Regions from separate parts of the Streptomyces sp. NPDC048278 genome, predicted to be linked through region 3. Evidence: riboswitches for the same ligand, from Rfam matches in the RefSeq annotation. Region 3 holds a riboswitch; each other region holds the start of a gene.
The links. A riboswitch is a leader RNA that binds a small molecule or an ion and turns the genes downstream of it on or off. The one in region 3 is predicted to bind cobalamin.
Positions count from the first base shown of each region.

Region 1: it holds a riboswitch for cobalamin, as region 3 does, so the genes downstream of both, AB0D74_RS17975 (CbtB-domain containing protein) here and AB0D74_RS41035 (prenyltransferase/squalene oxidase repeat-containing protein) in region 3, are expected to answer to the same signal.
Region 2: it holds a riboswitch for cobalamin, as region 3 does, so the genes downstream of both, AB0D74_RS34625 (ribonucleoside-diphosphate reductase subunit alpha) here and AB0D74_RS41035 (prenyltransferase/squalene oxidase repeat-containing protein) in region 3, are expected to answer to the same signal.

Region 1 covers NZ_JBEZLP010000009.1:59,554-62,818, forward strand. Annotated here, with positions in the region: gene AB0D74_RS17965 (NAD(P)-dependent alcohol dehydrogenase) at 1-48, shown strand, start outside; gene AB0D74_RS17970 (enoyl-CoA hydratase/isomerase family protein) at 230-1,285, shown strand; cobalamin riboswitch at 1,367-1,508, shown strand; gene AB0D74_RS17975 (CbtB-domain containing protein) at 1,545-1,766, shown strand; gene AB0D74_RS17980 (CbtA family protein) at 1,789-2,544, shown strand; gene pgm (phosphoglucomutase (alpha-D-glucose-1,6-bisphosphate-dependent)) at 2,839-3,265, shown strand, end outside.
Region 2 covers NZ_JBEZLP010000025.1:153,192-156,456, forward strand. Annotated here, with positions in the region: gene AB0D74_RS34625 (ribonucleoside-diphosphate reductase subunit alpha) at 1-1,532, opposite strand, end outside; cobalamin riboswitch at 1,657-1,789, opposite strand; gene AB0D74_RS34630 (GNAT family N-acetyltransferase) at 1,787-2,341, opposite strand; gene mctP (monocarboxylate uptake permease MctP) at 2,436-3,265, opposite strand, start outside.
Region 3 covers NZ_JBEZLP010000036.1:98,654-101,918, reverse strand. Annotated here, with positions in the region: gene AB0D74_RS41045 (antibiotic biosynthesis monooxygenase) at 52-426, shown strand; gene AB0D74_RS41040 (phosphotransferase) at 423-1,073, opposite strand; cobalamin riboswitch at 1,125-1,256, shown strand; gene AB0D74_RS41035 (prenyltransferase/squalene oxidase repeat-containing protein) at 1,365-2,624, shown strand; gene AB0D74_RS41030 (SCO2322 family protein) at 2,621-3,247, shown strand.

The DNA.
Region 1 (3,265 bases), on a different contig from region 3:
GTCGCACGGATGAAGGACGACGTGGTCAAACCGGTGCTGACCTTCTGACCCGCCGCCGCGACCGAGGTCCGGGACGCCCTGCGACGGGTCGACGCGTCGACGGGTCGGTGAGCCGCGGACGCGACGGACGGGGGAAGATCGTCCCTGACCCACGCGACCACCCGCTTCTGGAAGGAACCGACGAGATCATGCGCCTCATCGTGGCCGGCGGCCCGGCGGAGGTGTCCGGATGACCGGCGCCGAGGAACACGTCCTGCTGCACGTCGACGGACGGGCCGGGCACATCACGCTCAACCGGCCGAAGGCCATCAACGCGCTGTCGCACGCCATGGTGCGCCGCATCGACGAGGCGCTCACGGAGTGGGAGCACGACCCCGCCGTGCAGACCGTCGTCGTCACCGGTGCGGGGGAGCGCGGTCTGTGCGCGGGCGGGGACATCCGCGCCGTCCACGACGACGCCAGGGACGGCGACGGGTCGGCGGCAGCCGCGTTCTGGCGGGACGAGTACCGGCTCAACGCCCGTATCGCCCGGTACCCGAAGCCGTACGTCGCGCTCATGGACGGCATCGTGATGGGCGGCGGGGTCGGTGTCTCGGCGCACGGCAGCGTCCGGATCGCCACCGAGCGGTCGCGGATCGCCATGCCGGAGACCGGGATCGGCTTCGTCCCCGACGTCGGCGGCACCTACCTGCTCGGCCGCGCGCCCGGCGAACTCGGCACCCATCTCGCCCTGACCGGCGCTTCGATCGGCGCCGCCGACGCCGTGCTCTGCGGACTCGCCGACCACTGCCTCCCGGCCGGCACGGTCCCCGCGTTCGTCGCCGACCTCGCCGCCCTGCCGGTACCCGAGGCGCTCGCCCGGCGCGTACGGCAGGCGCCCGAGGGGGAGTTGGCCGGACACCGGGCGTGGATCGACGCCTGCTACGCGGCCGGCACCGTCGAGGAGATCGTCCGGCGGCTGCTCGCGCACGGCGACCCGGCGGCGAAGGAGACGGCGGACACCCTGCTCACCAGGTCACCCACCGCCCTGAAGGTCACGCTCGCGGCCCTGCGCCGGGCCCGCGAACTCGGCTCGCTGGAACGGGTCCTGGACCAGGAGTACCGCGTCTCCTGCGCGACCCTCGCGACCCACGACCTGGTGGAGGGCATCCGCGCCCAGGTCGTCGACAAGGACCGCACCCCGCGCTGGTCCCCGGCCACCCTCGCCGAGGTCACCGACGCCGACGTCGACCGCTTCTTCGCCCCGCTCGGCGCACGCGAACTCGGCCTTGCGCCACCCGCCTGAGCCGCCCGCCTGAGCCGCTCCCGCCCACCGCCCATCAGGCGCGAGACGAAGATCACGCCTGGTGGTGCGGTCTTGGCCGTTTCTTTGCCAGGCGGTACGGTCGGTCCGATATCGATGACGGCGAGACGGAAGCCGGTGGGAGTCCGGCACGGTCGCGCCACTGTATGCGAGAGCCCCAGGGCCTCTCGTGAGTCAGACCCGTGGCCGTCGTCCTGTGCACCACCGAGATGGGACGCGAACTCCCAGAGGAGGTTCTGCCATGGCGCAGACCGTCGCTCAGCCGACAGCCACCACCCCCGTCGTCCCCGCCAAGCTGCCGCTGTCCGCGATAGCTCCCTGGGCGGTCTTCTTCGGCATCCTGATGCTCGTCCTGCTCTACTTCGTCGGCGCCGAGCAGGGCGCCACCTCCGTGGTCAGCGGCACGGACGTCCACGAGTGGGTGCACGACGCCCGCCATCTCCTCGGCTTCCCCTGCCACTGACCCGAGGGGCACCGAACACATCATGAACTCCGCAACCGTAAGAAACCTCCTGGTGCGGGGCATGCTCGCCGGTCTCGTCGCCGGCGTGCTCGCCCTGGTGGTCGCCTACCTCCTCGGTGAGCCGAGCGTCGACAAGGCGATCAGCTTCGAGGACGCCCACTCGCACGAGCACGAGATGGAGGTCGTCTCCCGCTCCCTGCAGTCCACCGCCGGCCTCGCCACCGGTGTCCTCGTCTACGGGGTCGCCTTCGGCGGCATCGCCGCCCTCGCCTACTGTTTCGCCCTCGGCCGCGTCGGCCGCTTCTCGCCGCGGGCGACGGCACTGCTGCTGTCCGGCTGCGCCCTGGTCGCCGTGTACGTGGTGCCGTTCCTGAAGTACCCGGCCAACCCGCCGTCGGTGGGCGACCCGGACACCATCGGCAAGCGGACCACGCTCTACTTCCTGATGATGCTGCTCAGCGTGCTCCTCGCGGTCGCCGCCACCATCCTCGGCAAGCGGCTCCAGCCGCGGTTGGGCACATGGTGGGCGGCCGTCCTCGCGGTGGCCGCGTTCGCCGTCGTCATCGGACTCGCCTACCAGTTCCTGCCGGTCATCAACGAGGTGCCCGCGGACTTCCCGGCCACCCTGCTGTGGCGGTTCCGGCTCTCGGCGCTCACCATCCAGGTGGTGCTGTGGGGCGGATTCGGCCTGCTGTTCGGCGAGTTGGCCGAACGCGTCCTCCACCCGAAGCCGGCGAAGGCACCGACCGCCGCGCGCACGGTGCCCGCTCCCCACTGACCGGCACCGCACGGCACCGCTGGGCACCGCATTGCACGGCACCACGCCACACCGAACGACACGAGAGGGCCCCCGGATACGTCCGGGGGCCCTCTCCCCTTCGGCCGGCTCCGCCCCGGCCGGCCGGCGGGCCTCTGCGAACAGCGCACGCCCGCCGCGGTACGTCTGCTGTGAACCGGCCGTGAACCCGCCGTGTCTTCGGCGCGCGGCCGGTGCCGCACTCGCGTTCGTGGCCGCTGACAAGGAAAGATGGGCGGCGAGCGATCGATCAACGACTGCGGAGGAAGTGGACTCATGCCGCATGAGCGAGCGGGCCGGCCGGCGGCTCCGGAGGACCTCGTCGACGTGGCCCGGCTGGTCACGGCCTACTACGCGCTGCACCCCGACCCGTCCGACCCCGGCCAGCGGGTGGCGTTCGGCACCTCGGGACACCGCGGATCGTCGCTGACGACCGCGTTCAACGAGGACCACATCGCCGCGACCAGCCAGGCCATCTGCGAGTACCGGAGCGGCCAGGGCACCGACGGCCCGCTCTTCCTGGGCGCCGACACCCACGCCCTGTCCGAGCCGGCCAAGGTCACCGCCCTGGAGGTGTTCGCCGCCAACGGCGTGACCGTCCTCGTCGACAGCGCCGACGGCTACACCCCCACCCCCGCGGTCTCGCACGCCATCCTCACCCACAACCGGGGCCGTACCACCGGACTCGCGGACGGCGTCGTCG
Region 2 (3,265 bases), on a different contig from region 3:
ACGGGACGCCACTTGGCGTTGGACCGGCCCGCCTGCTCGGTCGGGTAGAAGTTGATGTCGACGACCCGGTCGAGGAAGGTCACGGCGGTGCGGACGGTCTCGTCGAGGCGCTCCCAGTCGATGTCACCGCCCGCCGTGTCGACGAAGGCGCCGAGGTTGACGGAACCGAGGTTGCAGACGGCGGTCTCGCCGTCGTCCGTGACCTCCAGGATCTCCGTGCAGAGGTTCGAGGAGTGGACGACGTGTCCGGGCAGGGCCGTCTGGTTCGCGGTGCGGTTGGCCGCGTCCTTGAAGGTCATCCACCCGTTGCCGGTCTGCGCGAGGGTGCGCATCATCCGGCCGTACAGGTCACGGGCCGGGATGGTCTTGTGCGCGAGCCCCGCCGCCTCGGCCTTGCGGTAGGCCGCGTCGAACTCCTCGCCCCACAGGTCCACCAGCTCCGGCACGTCGGAGGGGGAGAACAGCGACCACGGCTCGTCGGCGTTGACCCGGCGCATGAACTCGTCCGGGATCCAGTGCGCCAGGTTGAGGTTGTGGGTGCGGCGGGCGTCCTCGCCGGTGTTGTCGCGCAGCTCCAGGAACTCCTCGATGTCGGAGTGCCAGGTCTCCAGGTAGACCGCGGCGGCGCCCTTGCGCCGGCCCCCCTGGTTCACCGCGGCCACCGAGGCGTCCAGCGTCTTCAGGAACGGCACGATGCCGTTGGAGTGCCCGTTGGTGCCGCGGATCAGCGAACCCCGGCTGCGGATGCGGGAGTACGACAGGCCGATGCCGCCGGCGTGCTTCGAGAGGCGGGCGACCTGGTGGTAGCGGTCGTAGAGGGAGTCCAGCTCGTCCTTCGGGGAGTCGAGGAGATAGCAGGACGACATCTGGGGGTGCCGGGTGCCGGAGTTGAAGAGGGTGGGGGAGGAGGGGAGGTAGTCGAGGCGGCTCATGAGCCCGTAGAGCGCGGCGACCTCGGCCACCGACCTGACGGTGTCGTCCTCGGCGAGACCGGCGGCGACCCGGAGCATGAAGTGCTGGGGCGTCTCGATCACGCGGCGGGTGATCGGGTGCCGGAGCAGGTAGCGGCTGTGCAGCGTACGGAGGCCGAAGTAGCCGAAGCGGTCGTCGGCGGCCGGGTCGACGAGCGCGTCGAGGCGGGCCGCGTGCAGCCGGGCGAACTCGGCGGTCCGGTCCGCGATGAGACCCTCGCGGTGCCCCACCGCCACGGACTCCGTGAAGGACGTCACGCCCTGCGAGGCGGCCTCGGCGCGGATGGAGACGGTGAGCAGACGTGCGGCCAGCCGCGAGTAGGCGGGGTCCTCCGAGATCAGCCCGGCGGCGGCCTCGGTGGCCAGCTCGCGCAACTCCGACTCGTCGGCCCGCGCGGACCGCCCGCGCAACGCGGCGGCGGCGACCCGGCCGGGGTCGGCGTCGGGGAGGTCGGCGGTCAGCTCGGTCAGGGTCCGCAGCAACGCGGTGCCGGGACCGTCGTCCGCCATGGATTCCACAGAGCTGGTCGCTGAGGCCGGGTCGGCTGGCGCGATGGTCACGTGGGGCTCTCCCTCGCTGGGCACGGGGCCTGGCGGAGGGCAGCGGGCAGCACGAGCGCGCGCGGGCACGCGTCGAGACCCCGGCCCACTCCACGAGGCCCGGACGTCAGAACGCCCGAACCGGGTGGCTGGGCGTGCTGTCGGCAGGTCCTCGGACTGACTCCTGTGCACGAACATGCACAAGTACACCGTTGCGGGACAGTTCCGGATTCGCACCGGATTCCCCTGCGGCGACAGCGAGCATGAGCATACATCTAGTGCCGGGCTGTCACGTCACCCCCAGATGTTGTGTCGTGGAGGTGTCGGAGCGTCAGCTCGTAGGTGAGAAGGGTGACGTCCGCCAGCTCGGGCAGGGGGCGCCAGTCCCGCTCGGGTGTGCGGACGAAGCCCAGGCGTTCGTAGATCCGGTGGGCGGCGTGCATGGTCCGCTGGGTCGACAGCACGACGGCCGTGCAGCCCGCCACGGCCCGTGCGCGGTCGACGCAGGCCCGTACGAGGGACTCGCCGGCCCCGCGGCCACGGGCGGCCCCGGCGACGGCCAGCATCCTGATCTCGGCCTGCGAGGGGGCGGCGATGTCGGCCATCGGGCCGGGGCCGGGGGTGAAGGTGACACCGCCGAGGAGGGTGTCGCCGTCCACGGCGACGAGGACGGTGGCCGCGGCTGCCCGTTTCGCGACGTTCTTGAGTTCGGTGAGATACACGTCGCTCTCGCCGAAGTCGAGGAGGCCGTCGTGGAGGTAGGCCTGGGCCGTGATGCCGCCGAGGGCGTCGTACTCGGCGGGTCGCGCTTCGCGGATCAGGATCGTCATGCGGGTGAGTGTGTACGACAGCGGGCCGCCGTGGTGTCTGAATTCGGCGGCCCGCTGCGGGTCGTGTGGGGCTGGTCGCGCAGTCCCCGAGCTCCTAAAGGGGCGCTACAGCCGGCGGGAGTTCCACCTCCACGTCCGGGTCGTCTGCGTCCGCCGTGTAGTCGGCGGGGCTGGTCTCGTCGAGGCCCTCGGGGGCCTTGAGGGCCTTGAGGGCGAAGGTCAGGACCACCGTGACCACCACGTTCATCACGAAGGCGGTGAGGCCGATGTAGCCGATCTGGCCGAGGCCGGGGATCTCCTTGGAGGAGCCGCCGAAGTGCGCCTGGGTCGGGGAGGCCACGCCGTACGCGGCGGCCGTGCCGTAGACCATGCCGACCGCCCAGCCCGCCAGCAGGGCCCAGCGGTGGAACCAGCGGGTGAACAGGCCGCCGACCAGGGCCGGGAAGGTCTGCAGGATCCAGATGCCGCCGAGGAGCTGGAAGTTGATGGCGACCGTCTTGTCCATGGTGAGCACGAAGACCAGCGCGCCCACCTTCACCAGCAGCGAGACCAGCTTGGAGACCTGGGCCTCCTGCTTCGGCGTGGCGTCCGGCTTGATGAAGTCCCGGTAGATGTTGCGGGTGAAGAGGTTCGCCGCCGCGATGGACATGATGGCCGCGGGGACCAGGGCGCCGATGCCGATCGCCGCGAAGGCCACGCCCGCGAACCAGTCCGGGAACATGTTCTCGAACAGCTGGGGGATGGCCAGCTGGCCGTTGGTGACCTTGACGCCGGCCGCGATGGCCATGAAGCCCAGCAGGGCGAGCAGGCCCAGCATCAGGGAGTACAGCGGCAGGATCGTGGTGTTGCGGCGGATCACGTCACGGCTCCGGGAGGAGAGCGTCGCGGTGATCGAGTGCGGGTACATGAACAGGGCCAGCGCGG
Region 3 (3,265 bases):
GTTCGGGAAAGACGCTGGATCCCCGGGCGCGTCCCGCCCTACGGTGCCGTCATGAGCAATCACCAGGAAGCGCCTGTCGGGCCCGTCGAGGCCTATGAACCCCCTTACTACGTGGCCGTCTTCAGCACGGTGCGCACCGAGGACCAGAGCGGCTACGCGGAGACCAACGCCCGCATGGAGGACCTGGTGAAGGACATCCCCGGGTACCTGGGGATGGACCACGCGCAGACCCCCGGCGGGCTGGGCATCACCGTCGGGTACTTCCGCGACGCCGACGCGCTCGCGCAGTGGCGGACCGATGCCGAGCACCGCGAGGCGCAGAAGCGCGGGCGGGCCGAGTGGTACGAGAGCTACACCCTGCACGTGGCGAAGGTGGAGCGGAGCCACGGTTTCACGCGGGGGAAATCGGCGGACCCGGCGCGCTAGAGGGCGACCGCCCGTATCAACCGCCCCGCCTCCCCCAGCACTTCGACCTCCGCTCGGCTCATCGTCGGGTTGGCCGCCCGCCGGCGCAGAGCCTCCGCCAGCCCCGCCTCGGTCAGGCCGCCCGGGTCGGCGAGCAGGGCGGTCAGCAGGTCGTGGGCCAACGGGTAGGCACCCAGGGCCGCTTGGGCGAGGATCACCGCGGACATGCCCCAGTCGAGTCCGGGCGGCCCGTCCTCGGCGTTGGTCCAGTCGATGACCCGGGGGCCGTCGGGGGTCAGGATCACGTTGTCCGGATGCAGGTCGAGGTGGAGGACCCGGGCGCCGGGGTCGGCCGGGTCCCGGCCGGGCAGGGCGTGCAGCCGCCGCAGCAGCGAGGCGAGCAGCGCGCCGCCCTCCGCCGGGCCCGTCTCCCCCGCCAGCAGCGCCGCCAGCATGGTCGGCCCGGACAGCCGCTCCATGACCAGTTCGGTACGGGAGGCGGACGGCCGCACCCGGGGCGCCGGGTACCCGCGCTCCCGTACGTACGTCATCAGCGCGCCCTCGGCGCTCGCGTCCCCCCGGCCGTCCCGGTCCCGGCGCAGCACCCACGCCTCGTCGAGCTCGTACACGTCGGCCGAACGCCCCGAACCGAGCAGTCTCCCCGTCATGACATGACCATAACGAGGTCTCCGCACAGCCCCCTCTCAGCTTTCCGCCGACGGCCGGTAAGGTAGCCGGGTCGTCATCACCCGTACGGGGGGAAGCCGGTGCAATTCCGGCGCTGACCCGCAACCGTGAGCCGCACCCGTTGCGGCAAGCCGGACCGCCGCGCCCGGGACGTTGATCGGCTCATGTGCGCCGGCACCCGTCGTCGCACGGCACCGTCGAGGTTTACGGAGCCGAGCCGCCGGGGTGTCCCGTGCTGCCCGGCTCCCCGCAGGGAGAGGCACCCGCCGATCATGACCGTCCTCCGCCGCACCGCCGGGGTGCTGGCCGCCACCGCCGTCATCGGTAGCGCCACACCCGCGACGACCGCACTGGCCGCCGGCACCACCTCCCCGTCGCCGTCCGCGTCGGCGGTGCTCCCGTCGGGGCTGTACGGCGACTCGGACCCGAAGTTCGACGGCGTCTGGCGCCAGTCCCTCGCCCTGCTGGCCCAGCGCGCGGTGGGAGTGACCCCGGCCGCGAAGGCGGTGGACTGGCTGGCCGGGCAGCAGTGCGCGAACGGCGCGTTCGCCGCGTTCCGCGCCGAGCCGACGGCGGCCTGTGACGCCAAGGTGGCCGTCGACACCAACAGCACGGCCGCCGCCGTACAGGCGCTGAAGGCGGCCGGCGGCCACGACGCCGCCGCGGACAAGGCCGTGACCTGGCTGAAGTCGCAGCAGAACAAGGACGGCGGCTGGGGCTACACCCCGGGCTCGCCCAGCGACACCAACTCCACCGGCGTGGTCGTCGGCGCGCTCGCGGCGACCGGCGAGAGCGCGGACAGGTCGCCGTACGCCCTGCTCGCCCAGTGGTCCCTGCCCTGCGGCCAGGACGGTGGCGGTGCCCTCGCCTACCAGCCGGACAAGCAGGGGAAGCTGGCCGCCAACGCGGACGCGACCGCGGCCGGGGTGCTCGGAGCCCTCGGCAAGGGCTTCGTGACGACGCCCGGGAAGCCCCCGGCGAAGGCCCCCGACTGCGCGGACTCCGCCTCCGGCTCTGGATCCGGTTCCGGTTCCGGTTCCGGCAAGGCCCTCGCCCGGGAGGACGTGGCCCGCAACGGCGCCGCGTACCTGGCGGACGCCATGTCGAAGGCCGGCCACCTCGTCTCCGCGCTCCCCGGCGCCGCACCGCAGCCGGACTACGGCAACACCGCCGACGCGGTCGTCGCCCTCGCCGCGCAGGGCTGGACCGAACAGGCGCGGAAGCCGTACGCCTGGCTGGCGGCGCACGCCGTGCCGTGGGCGCGGCAGAGCGGGCCCGCGGCCTACGCCGAACTGATCCTCGCCGCGCACGCGATGGGCGCGGACCCCCGCGACTTCGGCGGCACGGACCTGGTGACGGCGCTGAACGCGACGGGACCCGCCCCGCGGGCCGCCGCCGAGAAGCAGGCCGAGAAGCACGGCCAGGCGAAGAAGTCGGGCAACAGCGTGTGGTGGATCGTGGGCACCGGGCTCGTCGCCGGGATCGGCATCGGCTTCCTGTTCAGCGGCCGTCGCAAGCAGCAGCAGCCGTGACCGCGGTCCGCCGTGCGGTGCTGCCGCTCCTGGCCGCGCTGACGCTGTGCGCGACGGCCGCCGGGCCTGCGGCGGCCACCGGCTACCGGTACTGGTCCTTCTGGGAGCGCGACGGCTCGCGCTGGACGTACGCCACGCAGGGGCCGTCGACCGCGCGGCCCGCCGACGGTTCGGTCGAGGGCTTCCGCTTCGCGGTGAGCGAGGACTCCGCGGACGCGTCGCGCCCGCGCGGCACGGCGGACTTCGCGACGATCTGCGCGGACACGTCTGCCGTCGGGGGCCGCAAACGGGTGGGCCTGGTCGTCGACTTCGGCACGACGGCGGACGCGCCGTCGGGGGAACGGCCGCCTGCGCGGCGGACGGCGTGCGCGGTGGTGTCCGAGGACGCGACGACGGCGGAGGCACTGGCGGCGGTGGCGAAGCCGCTGCGGTACGACACGAACGCGTTGTTGTGCGCGATCGGGGGGTATCCGGCGCGCGGCTGCGGGGAGAAGGTCGCGGCGGGGGCCGGCAGTTCACCGCCGGCCGACGGCCCGTCCCTCGGCCTCGCGGCCGGCGTGGGGGTCGTCGTGGTGGTGGCCGCGGGCGCCGTCTGGCAGACACGGCGGCGCAAGAATGCGTGACCGCCACGGTACGGGCGG